2 regions of the Geobacillus sp. FSL K6-3411 genome follow, and region 2 is predicted to be linked to the other one. Evidence: riboswitches for the same ligand, from Rfam matches in the RefSeq annotation. Region 2 holds a riboswitch; the other holds the start of a gene.
What was found. A riboswitch is a leader RNA that binds a small molecule or an ion and turns the genes downstream of it on or off. The one in region 2 is predicted to bind FMN.

Region 1: linked by a shared signal. The riboswitch ahead of ribD (bifunctional diaminohydroxyphosphoribosylaminopyrimidine deaminase/5-amino-6-(5-phosphoribosylamino)uracil reductase RibD) and the one ahead of NSQ22_RS09385 (ECF transporter S component) in region 2 are both predicted to bind FMN.

Annotation. Positions count from the first base shown of each region.
Region 1 is NZ_CP150187.1:2,382,511-2,389,050, forward strand. It holds gene ribE (6,7-dimethyl-8-ribityllumazine synthase) at 1-137, opposite strand, end outside; gene NSQ22_RS12095 (bifunctional 3,4-dihydroxy-2-butanone-4-phosphate synthase/GTP cyclohydrolase II) at 155-1,348, opposite strand; gene ribE (riboflavin synthase) at 1,372-2,016, opposite strand; gene ribD (bifunctional diaminohydroxyphosphoribosylaminopyrimidine deaminase/5-amino-6-(5-phosphoribosylamino)uracil reductase RibD) at 2,016-3,116, opposite strand; FMN riboswitch at 3,338-3,470, opposite strand; gene NSQ22_RS12110 (hypothetical protein) at 3,519-3,647, opposite strand; gene NSQ22_RS12115 (peptidylprolyl isomerase) at 3,634-4,074, opposite strand; gene NSQ22_RS12120 (DUF1002 domain-containing protein) at 4,459-5,334, shown strand; gene lysA (diaminopimelate decarboxylase) at 5,360-6,540, opposite strand, start outside.
Region 2 is NZ_CP150187.1:1,836,440-1,842,979, reverse strand. It holds gene NSQ22_RS09405 (hypothetical protein) at 1-58, opposite strand, end outside; gene NSQ22_RS09400 (hypothetical protein) at 471-656, opposite strand; gene pepT (peptidase T) at 699-1,934, opposite strand; gene NSQ22_RS09390 (threonine synthase) at 2,340-3,551, shown strand; FMN riboswitch at 3,698-3,829, shown strand; gene NSQ22_RS09385 (ECF transporter S component) at 3,982-4,566, shown strand; gene NSQ22_RS09380 (sulfite oxidase-like oxidoreductase) at 4,641-5,258, opposite strand; gene NSQ22_RS09375 (DUF6044 family protein) at 5,482-6,540, shown strand, end outside.

The sequences.
Region 1 (6,540 bases), 550 kb from region 2:
TTGTCGCTGACGCCATGGCGCGTCAACCCGTCGATTGCACCAGATAAGAGCTTGCTCGTAATAAATTCGTTAAAGCGCGAGACGACGATGCCAATTTTCAACCCGGTGCCGACTAAATTTCCTTCGATGACGTTCATGTTTCTTTCCCCTTTCATTAAAAATGAAGCATATGTCCTAATTTTTCATATTTCGTGCGCAAATATTTTTCGTTTTCCTTCGTCGGTGGCATTTGAAGCGGCACCCGTTCGACGACTTCGAGCCCATGCCCTTTTAAACCCGCGATTTTGCGCGGATTATTCGTTAACAGGCGCATTTTCGTCACGCCAAGATCTTTTAAAATTTGCGCCCCGATGCCATAGTCGCGCAAATCGGCCGGAAAGCCGAGTTTTTCGTTCGCCTCAACGGTATCATACCCTTGCTCCTGCAGCTTGTAGGCGCGCAGTTTGTTCATGAGACCAATGCCGCGCCCTTCTTGGCGCATGTAAAGCAGCACCCCGTTTCCTTCCGCTTCAATTTGCCGCAACGCCGCATGCAACTGCGGACCGCAATCACACCGGTACGAACCGAACACATCACCGGTTAAACATTCGGAATGGACGCGCACGAGTATCGCTTTGCCCGGAACGATCTCACCTTTCACAAGCGCGACATGCTCTTTTCCGTCAAGAATGTTCGTATAGCCGATAGCACGAAACTCACCGAACTCAGTCGGCAGCGAAATTTCCACTTCGCGTTTCACGAGTTTTTCTCTTTGACTTCGGTACGCGATTAAATCTTTAATCGTAATCATTTTTAGTCCGAACTGATCGGCAATGTGCCGTAAATCAGGAACACGCGCCATCGTCCCGTCTTCTTTAATAATCTCACAGATGACGCCAGCCGGCTTCGCCCCGCATAAGCGGGCCAAATCGACTGCCGCCTCCGTATGGCCAGCACGTCGCAAGACACCGCCTTTTTTAGCAATCAATGGAAAAATATGCCCTGGCCGTTTGAAATCGCTCGCTTTTACGTTCGGATCAAGCAGCGCCTGAATGGTCGCTGCTCGCTCGTAAGCACTGATTCCCGTCGTCGTTGTTTTGTAGTCGACGCTTACCGTAAACGCCGTGCCATGCGCATCGGTGTTATGGGCGACCATCGGCTCAAGCTCGAGACGCGCCGCCAATTCTTCTGTAATCGGGACGCAGACGAGCCCGCGGCCATGCGTAATCATAAAATTAATGACATCCGGTGTCGCTTTTTCAGCCAGCGCGACAAAATCCCCCTCATTTTCCCGGTCTTCGTCATCGCAAACGATGATCACTTCTCCGTTTTTCAGTGCGGCCAACGCCGCTTCAATCGTATCAAACATGGCCACTTGCCCCCTTTTCTCGCTTATTTATAGCCGTGTTGCTCCAAAAATTCCATTGTCAATCCCGAAGGCGTCGTTTCCTTTCCTGCGAGAAAGGCAGCGACGTATTTGCCGATCATATCACATTCAATATTGACAAAGTCGCCAGGCCGTTTTTCGCCTAAAATCGTCGCCGCCCGCGTATGCGGGATGAGCGAAACGGTGAACGTGCGCTCGCTCAAGCCGAAAATCGTCAAGCTTGTCCCATCGACGGCTACCGACCCTTTCTCAATCATATACGAACGCAGCGGGGCCGGCACTTCGATTTCATAATAGACAGCGTTCGCTTTCGGCCATTGCCGGACAATGCGTCCGACGCCATCGACGTGTCCGGTAACGAAATGCCCGCCAAACCGCCCGCCAGCCGCCATCGCTCGCTCCAAGTTCACCTTTGTCCCCGGCTTGAGTGTACGCAACGCTGTTGCCTTCACTGTTTCCGGCATGACATCGACCGTAAACTGCCGATCCGTAAATGAAGTAACGGTCAAGCAGACACCGTTAACGGCGATGCTATCACCGAGCTGGACGTCTTCAAGCACCCGCTTGGCGCCAATCGTCATCACAATGGCGCTGCCTGTTTGCCTCATTTGTTCAACCGTGCCGATCTCTTCAATAATACCGGTGAACATCACGACTCCTCCTTCTTGATCGGTTTAGCGACGATCTTGATATCCGGACCGATTTTCTCAATCTGCCGGATGTCAAGCTCCATCGCTTCAGCGAGACGCGAGAAACCGAGACCGCCGACCGGCGTCGGCGCTTCGCGGCCGCCGATTAGTTTCGGAGCCATATAGGCAACGACTTCATTGACCATCCCGGAGCGAAGGAAGCTGTCATGAATTCGCGAGCCTCCCTCAACAAACAATGACGTGATACGCTGCTCACCAAGCAGGCGGAGCACCTCGCGCACATCAATGTGTGCGCTTGTCATCGGCACGATGCGCACCCCAAGGCGCTCATACATCTTCGCTTTTTCCCGGCTGACACCGCTGCCAGTGATGATCCACGTTTCTGCTTCCTTGTCGACGACAACATGGGCGTCGAGCGGTGTATGCAAGTTGGTATCCAAAATGACCCGAAGGGGGTTTTTCCGCTGTTGCCCAATGCGGACCGTCAGCTTCGGGTTATCCGCCATCACGGTGTTAACGCCAACTAAAATAGCGTCATGTTGCGCACGGAGACGATGAACATCCTCACGCGCTGCACTGGATGTGATCCATTTGCTCTCCCCTGTCGCCGTGGCGATTTTGCCGTCGAGGCTGCACGCATATTTGATCGTTACAAACGGCGTTTTCGTCGCAATATAATGGAAAAACATGCGGTTTAACTCATCCGCTTCTTCTTTTAATATTCCAACCTCCACGTCAATGCCCGCCCGACGCAGCTTATTAATTCCTTTCCCAGCAACAAGCGGATTCGGATCGGTCGTCGCAACGACGACACGGCGGACGCCGGCTTCAATGAGCAAATCAGCGCATGGTGGCGTTTTGCCATAATGGCTGCATGGCTCAAGCGTCACATATACCGTTGCCCCGCGCGCCTTTTCACCGGCCATGCGGATCGCATGCACCTCGGCGTGCGGCTCTCCTGCTTTTAAGTGGGCGCCAATTCCGACAATCGTACCGTCGTTGACGACGACGGCACCGACAGCAGGATTGGGGGACGTTTGCCCAACTCCGGCCTTGGCTACATCAAGCGCTAACCGCATGTAATGTTCATCATTGTACACGGTATCCACCTTTTTCCTACAAAATAAAAACCCCGGAAATATTCCGGGGCTCTAAGACGTGAGAGAATGGGTCAGGATGCGCATAACGACAAACAAGAACACTTGTTCGCTAAACAAGGTTATTCCTGTCGTGCGAAACCGAAAACCGTCGCCATACCGAGACGGACGACAGACGCCGCCCGCGCTGATACAGCCCGGCTCAAAACAGTCATGCGCACATCTTCATCCTTCTCCCATCCAGACTATACTGTCGGCTCCGGAATCGCACCGGATCGTGCCTATACGGCTCGCGGGCTGAGAGGCTTCGGCCTCATCACCGCCGGTCGGGAATTTCACCCTGCCCCGAAGGATGTACAGCTATATCATGATATTCCATTATACCACATTGACGGCTTTACATCATCACTTGGCGATCCAAAGCCAATACACGGCTCCCCATATGAAACTAGCCGCCAACAAGATGAAAAACAAAAGCCAATTCGTTCGGCTTGTCCGTTCTCCATCTTCCGTCCGCTGCTTACGGTTCGTCAACCACTTTCACTTCCTTCATCACATCACCGTTTTTCATCGCTTTGACGACATCCATTCCGGACGTGACTTGTCCGAAGACGGTGTGCACCCCGTCTAGATGCGGCTGCGGTTCATGGACGATGAAAAACTGGCAGCTGCCAGTATCGCGGCCGCGGTGCGCCATCGAAATCGCTCCGGTGACATGCCGGTGCGGATTATTGTCTGTCTCGCATGGGATTGTGTAACCAGCATCGCCCGTTCCATTGCCGCGCGGACAACCGCCTTGGCTGACAAAACCAGGGATGACACGGTGAAACGTCAGTCCATTATAAAACCCTTCGTTCGCTAATTTTTCAAAGTTGGCCACCGTCACCGGCGCCTCATTTGGAAACAGTTCAAATTCAATCTTTCCGCCATTTTCCATCAAAATATAGCCTTTTTTCGCCATCGCGCTTCCCCTCCTTTTTCACGCATAAACTGTCTTTATCATACCATGATTGACCAACAGAAAGAAAGCCAAAATGCCTTTTCATCCAAATGTTCCATGTTTTAAACATCATATATTGATATGAAATACCAATGGGCACGCCAGCAATGATCGGCGAAGTGAAACGGTAGAAAGGGGATGATCGTCTTTATTTATGATCATACTAAAATAGCTTTCGGCTCTTGAAATATCCACTACCTCGCTGTTTGCCATTTGCTTGGCCTCTCAACCGATGTATTTCTCGATCGCAATGAGCAGCGGAAGGCAGAACGCCGTTTCGATAGAAAAACAGGAGAGCGTACGGTATAATGATAGTGCATTTTTTATGAACAGGAGGCGAACTGCGTGAAACGAACGATCGCTTCATCGCTGCTAGCAGTCATGCTGCTGGCGTTTCCGGCCATGGTGGCGGCCGATGCTGCACCGGGCGACGTCATTGTAACACTCGGGGAAAACTTAACAAACGAACAAAAACAAAAAGTGCTCGAGGAAATGAAAGCGCCGGACGGAGCTCAGACGGTTACCGTCTCAAACGCTGAAGAGCATAAATATTTGGGTGGGCTCATCCCAAAAGCGCAAATTGGTACGCGCGCCATCTCATCGTCAATGATTACGATCGGCGAACCGGGATCCGGACTGAATGTTGAGACGCATAACATCACATGGGTGACGAAAGAAATGTACACGAACGCCTTAATTACCGCTGGAGTGAAAGATGCCGACATTTATGTCACCGCTCCGTTTCCGGTTTCCGGCACCGCCGCGCTGACCGGATTGATGAAGGCATATGAAATTTCATCTGACCAATCCATCCCGGACGATGTGAAAAAAGTAGCGAACGAAGAAATGGTGCAAACAGCGAAACTTGCTGACTCGATCGGTGCGGATAAGGCGGTCGCCTTGGTGGCAAAAGTCAAAGAAGAAATTGCCAACAATCCGCCGAAAACGGACGCCGATTTGCGCGCCTTGATTGAACGAATCGCCAACGACCTTGGCATTACGCTGAGCGAAGACGAAATCAATAGTCTCATTTCCCTCTTCCATAAAATGCAAAATGCGAATATTAACTGGGATCAAGTGAACGACCAACTCAGCAAAGCAAAAGAACGATTATCAGCCTTTTTGCAGTCAGAAGAAGGAAAAACGTTTATCCAAAACATTATCGACATCTTGAAAGAGATTTGGAATGCCATCAAGTCGGCACTCTCCTCGAATCAATAAAAAAACCCGCTTTATGCGGGCTTTTTTATTTTCTCACCTTCGTCTTAAACGGCAAATCATGCTGGATTAAATCTTCATATGTTTCGCGTTTGACAACGAGCTGAGCGTCGCCGTTTTCAACGAAAACGATCGCCGGACGCGGCAGGCGGTTGTAATTGTTCGCCATTGAATAACCGTAAGCGCCGGTGCAAAAAACAGCCAAATAATCGCCCGGCTTCGTCTCGGGCAGCGCAAGATCCCAAATGAGCATATCGCCCGACTCGCAGCATTTCCCAGCGATCGATACGGTTTCTGTTCGCTCACCTAGCACCCGATTGGCAAGCACTGCTTCATATTTTGCCCCGTACAACGCCGGACGGATGTTGTCGCTCATGCCACCATCAACCGCGAGATACGTACGAATGTTTGGCACGTCTTTGCGCGAACCGATCGTATAAATCGTCGTCCCCGCGTCACCAACGAGCGAACGCCCCGGCTCGATCCAAATTTCCGGCAACGGAAGCTGACACGCTTTAGCCTGCTTTTTCACTTCTTCAACAATGCAATCGACGTATGCGGACACCGGAATCGGATCGTCTTCCTCTGTATAGCGGATGCCAAAGCCTCCGCCAAGATTGATGACTGAAGGGATAAATCCATATGCCTTGTTCCATTCCGCCATCTTTGTAAATACTTTTTGTGCGGCAAGCACAAAGCCGGTCGTTTCAAAAATTTGCGAACCGATATGGCAATGAACGCCAAGCAACTGAAACGCCGACGATGCCATAACACGGCGAAACGCCTCATCTGCTTGGCCGTTGTTTAAGTCAAAGCCAAACTTGGAGTCTTCCTGTCCCGTTAAAATATAATCGTGCGTATGCGCCTCGACGCCCGGTGTGACGCGAAGCAACACCGGAACCACTCGACCGGAAGCGGCCGCCAGTTGTTCAATCAACTCCAGTTCGTAAAAGTTGTCGGCAACAATGCAGCCGATGCCATGTTCGAGCGCCATCGCCAGCTCATCCCGACTTTTGTTGTTGCCGTGAAAATGGATGCGCTCTGGCGGAAATCCAGCAGCAATCGCCGTATACAGTTCCCCGCCCGACACGACGTCAAGCGACAGCCCTTCCTCAGCGGCGAGCTGCACCATGGCAATCGAGGAAAACGCCTTGCTGGCGTAAGCTACTTGCGCCCTCACACCTTGAAGATGGAATGCTTCCTTAAACG
Region 2 (6,540 bases):
CATGCGATTTACTGATGCTTCCGCCCGTTTCGTGGGCAATGAGGTCGACGGCTTTCATCGCGGTGGGTGCGCAAGTCGTCTGTCGCTTTGTGCGGGCACTTCTTTTTTTCATTTCCACCGATGTCTTTATCCATTCCTTTTGCGCTTGTTTAGTTGTCAAAACGTCACCAGCTGCTCTTTTGGCGCCAGGCGAATAGAGGCGATAAGCGTTTTCCCTTCTGCCCATTCTTTGTTTATCAAACGTCGGTTCCATTGTTCAAACGATGCGCTGCCTTCATCTTCGTCGTAAGTGCGATACTTGATCAGCGAATGGTCAGCTAAACAGGCGATAACACAAGCTTGGTTTTGATGCCGATACTTTTTGCTGACATCCAGCTGCCAAGACGGTATACCGCTTCATCTAGACGACGAATACACAGTGACAGTCAACAGCTTCCTTGCTAATGGCTTCGCTATGTTGACCGAAAGGATCACACGCCAAGTAGGTTAATTTGATTATTCTTGTCGTGTGTATTCGGAGGAGGAGTCTTTTTCGGTGCGGATTGAGGAGCAAACCACCCTGCTTTCATAACAGAACGAAATGGGGAGGACAGATTGCTTGTAATAATGAAGAAAACGGTATCCCCAATGAGCGGGGACACCGTTTCTTTCATCATGGCGTAAAACGGCTTTTGGACGATAGGCAAACGAACCATAGATTAGGATGTTTTTTGTTCGAACAGCTTGATGATCTCCACGATCACTTCGGCGGCTTTCACCATCGTATCGACGGAAATGTATTCATAACGGCCATGGAAATTTTCACCGCCGGCAAAAATGTTCGGTGTTGGCAGCCCCATATATGACAATTGGGACCCGTCTGTGCCACCGCGGATCGGTTTCACTTTCGGTTCGATGCCCAAGTTTGTCATGGCCTCATGGGCGATGTCGACGATATGGTGCACCGGTTCAATTTTTTCGCGCATGTTGTAATATTGGTCATTGATTTCAATAGAAATCCGGTCATTGCCGTATTTTTGCGCGAGCGCGGCGGCGATGTCTTTCATTTTTGCCTTGCGTGCCTCAAATTGCTCGCGGTCAAAATCGCGGATAATGTAATACAGCTTTGTTTCCTCCACATTGCCTTGGAACGAAAGCAAATGGTAAAACCCTTCATATCCGTCCGTATGTTCAGGCGCTTCGTTTGCTGGCAGCTGTTGCTGGAACTCCAAGGCGATTTTGATCGAGTTGATCATTTTTCCTTTTGCCGTGCCCGGATGGACGTTTTTTCCTTTAATGGTGATTTTGGCTTCCGCTGCGTTAAAGCTTTCGTACTCCAATTCGCCGAGCGGTCCCCCGTCGACCGTATATGCAAATTGGGCGCCAAATTGAGCGACATCAAATTTGTGCGGCCCGCGGCCGATTTCTTCATCTGGTGTAAAGGCGACGCGCACTTTGCCGTGCTTAATTTCCGGGTGTTGAATGAGATAGTTCATCGCCGTCATAATTTCGGCGATTCCCGCTTTGTCGTCGGCGCCTAGCAGCGTCGTCCCATCCGTCGTAATGAGCGTATGTCCTTTGTAGTTGGCAAGCTCCGGGAAGTCTTTCGGCGATAGGATGATGTGCTGCTGTTCGTTTAACACGATGTCGCCACCGTCATATTGTTCAATGATCTGCGGGTTGACGTTTGTTCCGGTAAATTCCGGTGCCGTGTCGAGATGAGCCAAAAAGCCAATCGTTGGCACGTTTTTGTCCGTATTGGCCGGCAAGGTTGCCATCACATAGCCGTTTTCATCGACGGTCACTTCTTCCATGCCGATTGCTTTTAGCTCCTCGACTAACATTCTCGCTAGATCCCATTGCCCTTGGGTCGAAGGGCACGTGTTGCTTTCCGGATCGGATTGGGTGTCGACTTTGACGTATCGGGTGAAGCGTTCAATGAGTTCTTGTTTCATGAAGAGTCCCCCCTTGGTTATACACGAATTTGACAACGGATCAACCGCTCTGCCACCCATGAGGAAACGAAGGCGGTGTTTTCCATTCTATTCTATCACACGCAGTGTAAACGGTAAAAAAGAAGGAGCAGTTGTTTGCAAGAAAACTGGGAGCACGGGGAGAGGACATTCCTCGCCCATTGACGCATTTGACATAAAAAGCGGTTCGTGATCGGCACAGAATCATTTCTATCATTTTTGTAGTATTTGCGCATTTCCTACTATTATGCACAAAAGCAATGGGCTGCATACGCAAATGTGCAGTATAATGAAAAGGACGGGTGTGTCGTCAAGCCTCTACATAATAAGCTCACACCTGCTTAGCCGTCCAGTACAGACAAAGTAGACGGAAGGAGAGGACAACCGATGTCATTTAGTTACGCATCCCATCTCTACTGCTCGAAATGCGAACGTACATATGATGTCGATCACGTGCACCAGCTTTGCGAATGCGGTTCTCCACTTCTAGTCGCCTATGATTTGGAAGCGATGCGCCAAGAAGTGGCACGGGAAGCGCTCAAGGAACGTGAACCGAGCTTATGGCGGTATCATGAGCTATTGCCGGTGAAACATCCCAAACATATCGTCTCTTTAGGTGAAGGGATGACCCCGCTTGTACGAATGGCGCGCCTTGGCCGGAACATCGGGATTGATTCACTTTATATGAAAGACGAAGGGGTCATTCCAACGGGGACGTTTAAAGCTCGCGGGGCGGCGGTCGGCGTTTCCAAAGCGAAAGAATTGGGGGTCGAACAGCTTGCTATGCCGACAAACGGCAACGCAGGGGCGGCGTGGTCGCTTTATGCTTCTCGAGCCGGCATTCGTGCGACGGTGGTTATGCCGGTGGATGCACCGGAGTTGACGCGCAAGGAATGTGCCATCGCAGGGGCGGAATTGTATTTAGTCAACGGCTTGATCAGCGATGCTGGACAAATCGTGGCGAAAGCGATCCGTGAATACGGTTGGTACGATGCTTCTACATTGAAAGAACCGTATCGGATTGAAGGAAAGAAAACGATGGGACTTGAGATTGCCGAGCAGCTCTCTTGGCAGCTTCCGGATGTCATCTTGTATCCGACCGGGGGCGGCGTTGGGCTCATCGGCATTTACAAGGCAATCAAAGAACTGCAGGCGCTTGGTTGGGTAAGCGGCAAGATGCCGCGGCTTGTCGCTGTGCAAGCCGAGCATTGCGCACCGATTGTGAAGGCATGGAACGAGAAAAAGCATGAGTCGGAATTTTGGCCGAACTCTCATACGGTGGCGTTTGGCATTAACGTGCCAAAAGCGCTTGGCGACTTTCTTGTGCTTGAGGCGGTGTATGAGACGGATGGCTGTGCGATTGCTATCGACGATGAGGCGATTTTGGCACAACAGCAGATGGTGGCAAAAGCGGAAGGGGCGTTCATTTGCCCGGAAGGAGCGGCGGCGTTTGCGGCGGCTCGCCAGCTGCGCGAAAGCGGTTGGATTCGTGACGGGGAGACCGTCGTTGTGCTAAATACTGGAACCGGATTGAAATACGCTGATATGGTCAATGTCAATCCGCCGGTACTCGAGCTGGGGGAGGAGCTGATTAGATAAAGTTGACAACTAGTCGCGGCAAGTCGACTGTGCGGGAAACGAAAGCACAGCATGTTCGGTCAACTTGTCATCAAGCTGTTAATCGTAGACAAAATGATATGAAAATTGTATACTAAATTTATCATTATCAATAATAAAAGAATATGATTCATCTTCGGGGCAGGGTGAAATTCCCGACCGGCGGTGATGGGGTGGATGCCCCTCAGCCCGCGAGCCGCAAGGCAGGATCCGGTGCGAGTCCGGAGCCGACAGTATAGTCTGGATGGGAGAAGATGAAGGTTTGCCGGCGTTTGGCGCCATGCGCCTGACGCTTAGTTGAGTTCGCCCTTTTTCTCCCTTAAGCCCTTGGGTTTAAGGGGTTTTTTATTGGCGTTCGCTCGGCAGCCTTCTTCTTGTGAGGATGGATCACGAGAAGGAGAGGAGAACAAGCATGAAATCATTCAACATCCGCACCTTTGTGGCTGTCAGTGTCTTTAGTGCTGGTGCGTACTTGCTCATGATGCTCAACTTTCCGCTTCCGCCATTTCCTAACTTTTTGCTTGTAGATTTTAGCGACATCCCGGCGCTTGTCGCCGCGCTTTTGTACGGCCCGCTTGCCGGCGTGTTTGTTGAGCTGTTGAAAAACGTGCTGAACTATTTTCTTGTCGGCAGCGCCACTGGCGTTCCAATCGGACAGATCGCCAACTTCACTGCCGGGGTGGCGTTTATTTTGCCAGTTTCCTATATTTATCGCAGAGCTGCATCAAAAAAAGGCATGCTACTTGGACTGGCGGCGGGAACAGCGACAATGGCTCTCGTCATGAGCGTGCTCAACTACTATGTCTTTTTGCCGGCATATACGCTCTTCCTTGGCGCTCCGGCGATGAGTGCGCCGGAAACAAAAGCGTTGGTCATTTCCGCTATTTTGCCGTTTAACGCGGCAAAAGGGGTGCTCATGGCTGTTGTGTTTATGCTTCTCTTTTTGCGCCTTCGCCCATGGCTGCAAAAACAAGCTGTCGCTCGCCGAGCGGCATAGCCAAACAAAAAAACGAGGGTTTCTGCTTCAAACCCTCGTTTTTTTGTTTCTACTGCTGGTTTCATCAGATTTCCTCACCAAAATCGAAACCTTGATATCGATTCGGCGAATCGCTCTTCTTTAAATGGATTTGCGGTCATTGAATAGCCGCGCTCTTCCCAATAGCCTGGCTCGTCCTCTTTCATAAAGCGGATGCCGGACGCCCATTTTGCGCCTTTCCATAAGTAAAACGTGGCTGGTGGAATGAAACGGAGCGGGTAGCCGTGCTTCGGCGAAATGTCTTGCCAATCGTGGTGTTTGTCTTTCCACCGATAGACAAACAGCGCATCGTCACCCATCAACGCTTCAAGTGGCAAGTTCGCGGAATAGCCGAACCGGTCGCCGTTTAAGTAGCCGTAAATTTTTACGTACTTCACACCCGGTTCTAGTTCAACGAAGCGCAAAAACTCGCGAAAGGCGATGCCTTCAAACGTCGTATCAAATTTCGACCATGTCGTGACACAATGCATGTCGACGGTGGAAATTGTTTTCGGCAGCGCCATCACTTCTTGATAGGAGAAGGACACCTCCTTTTTGACCTCGCCGAACAGTCGAAAATTCCATGTCGTCTCATCAAATTCGTACACGTCCCCTTCATGTAAAATCGGCCATTTTTCCGTCTCGAACTGGCCGGGAGGGAGTTGTTTTGCCATCATACGCACTCCTTTGGAAATAGAATGTTTTCTTGCATTTAATGATACGAAAGGAAAGGGAGAGGATGCAACGAGAGAAGGGAAAAAACGAAACGCGAAACAACATCGTCATCTTATCGCACGCTCTTTCATTCGCCCGCAAGAATAATTTTTTCCTTTCATGCACATCGTATCCAATAGGGCTTTTATGACCAAACCCAGAGGAGTCAGGAGCGTGATGCCGATGGATGAACAAAGAGAACGACGGTTTTTGCTTTTAGCGCTTGGCGTCATCGCCCTTTATGTGTCCCCGCTGTTTATCCTTGGTGAGAATGCGCATATTCGTGTCCACGATAATTTGGATTCCAACATCGCCTGGTATAAAGTGCTTGCTGAAAGCGGGCAAATCACCGGACCGCTTGATGCGAAAATTCCGCAAATCGCTAATGGTGAATTATCGAGAAACGCGCTCGGATCCGAGTTGACCGGCATCGTCTGGCTGCATGCCTTTTTTCCGACGATGATCGCTTATGCACTTAGCCAAACGATCACAAGAGTTGTGGCGTTTGTCGGCATGTATTTGCTTTTGAAAACCCATATTTTGCCCGAGCGGCGCTGGATGGCTGTCCGCATTGGGGTGGCGCTGGCGTTTTCCCTCACGCTTTTTTGGCCGTCAGGGATGTTAAGCACGCTAGGCATGCCGCTTGCGCTCTGGGCGTTTTTGAACATTCGAAAGGGGGAGCGGTCTTGGAAAAATTACGCGGTGTTGACGCTTCTCCCGCTTTATTCAAGTTTTGTACTTGGTTTCTTTTTCTTTCTTGCCGCCATGGGCGCTCTTTGGCTTTTGGATGTACTGCGCGGAAAGGGATGGAACATCCGCTTTTTCGCTTCAATTGCCTATATGACGCTGCTTTATTTGCTTGTCGAGTACCGGCTTGTTTATTCGTTTTTATGGGAAGATGAACCGACGAGCCGGGATGAGTATTTCCATGCACGCTTGACGTTTTGGAATTGTGTCCGTTTAACATGGAAAAACTTTATTCTCGGCCATCACCACGTCATGACTGAGCATACGTTTTTCATTTTGCCGGTCTGGTTCATCGCTTTGTTCATTGTTTTCGCCAAAAAACGATGGAAAGAGGAACAGCTGTTTCTTTTCTTGTTCGGTCTTAACTTTGCGCTGTCGGCATGGTACGCCTTTTGGTTTTATAAAGGGTGGCTGCCGCTGACCGAGCGGTTTCATTTTTTGGATACGTTTAATTTCGCCCGTTTTCATTTTTTGCGTCCGCTCATCATCTATGTG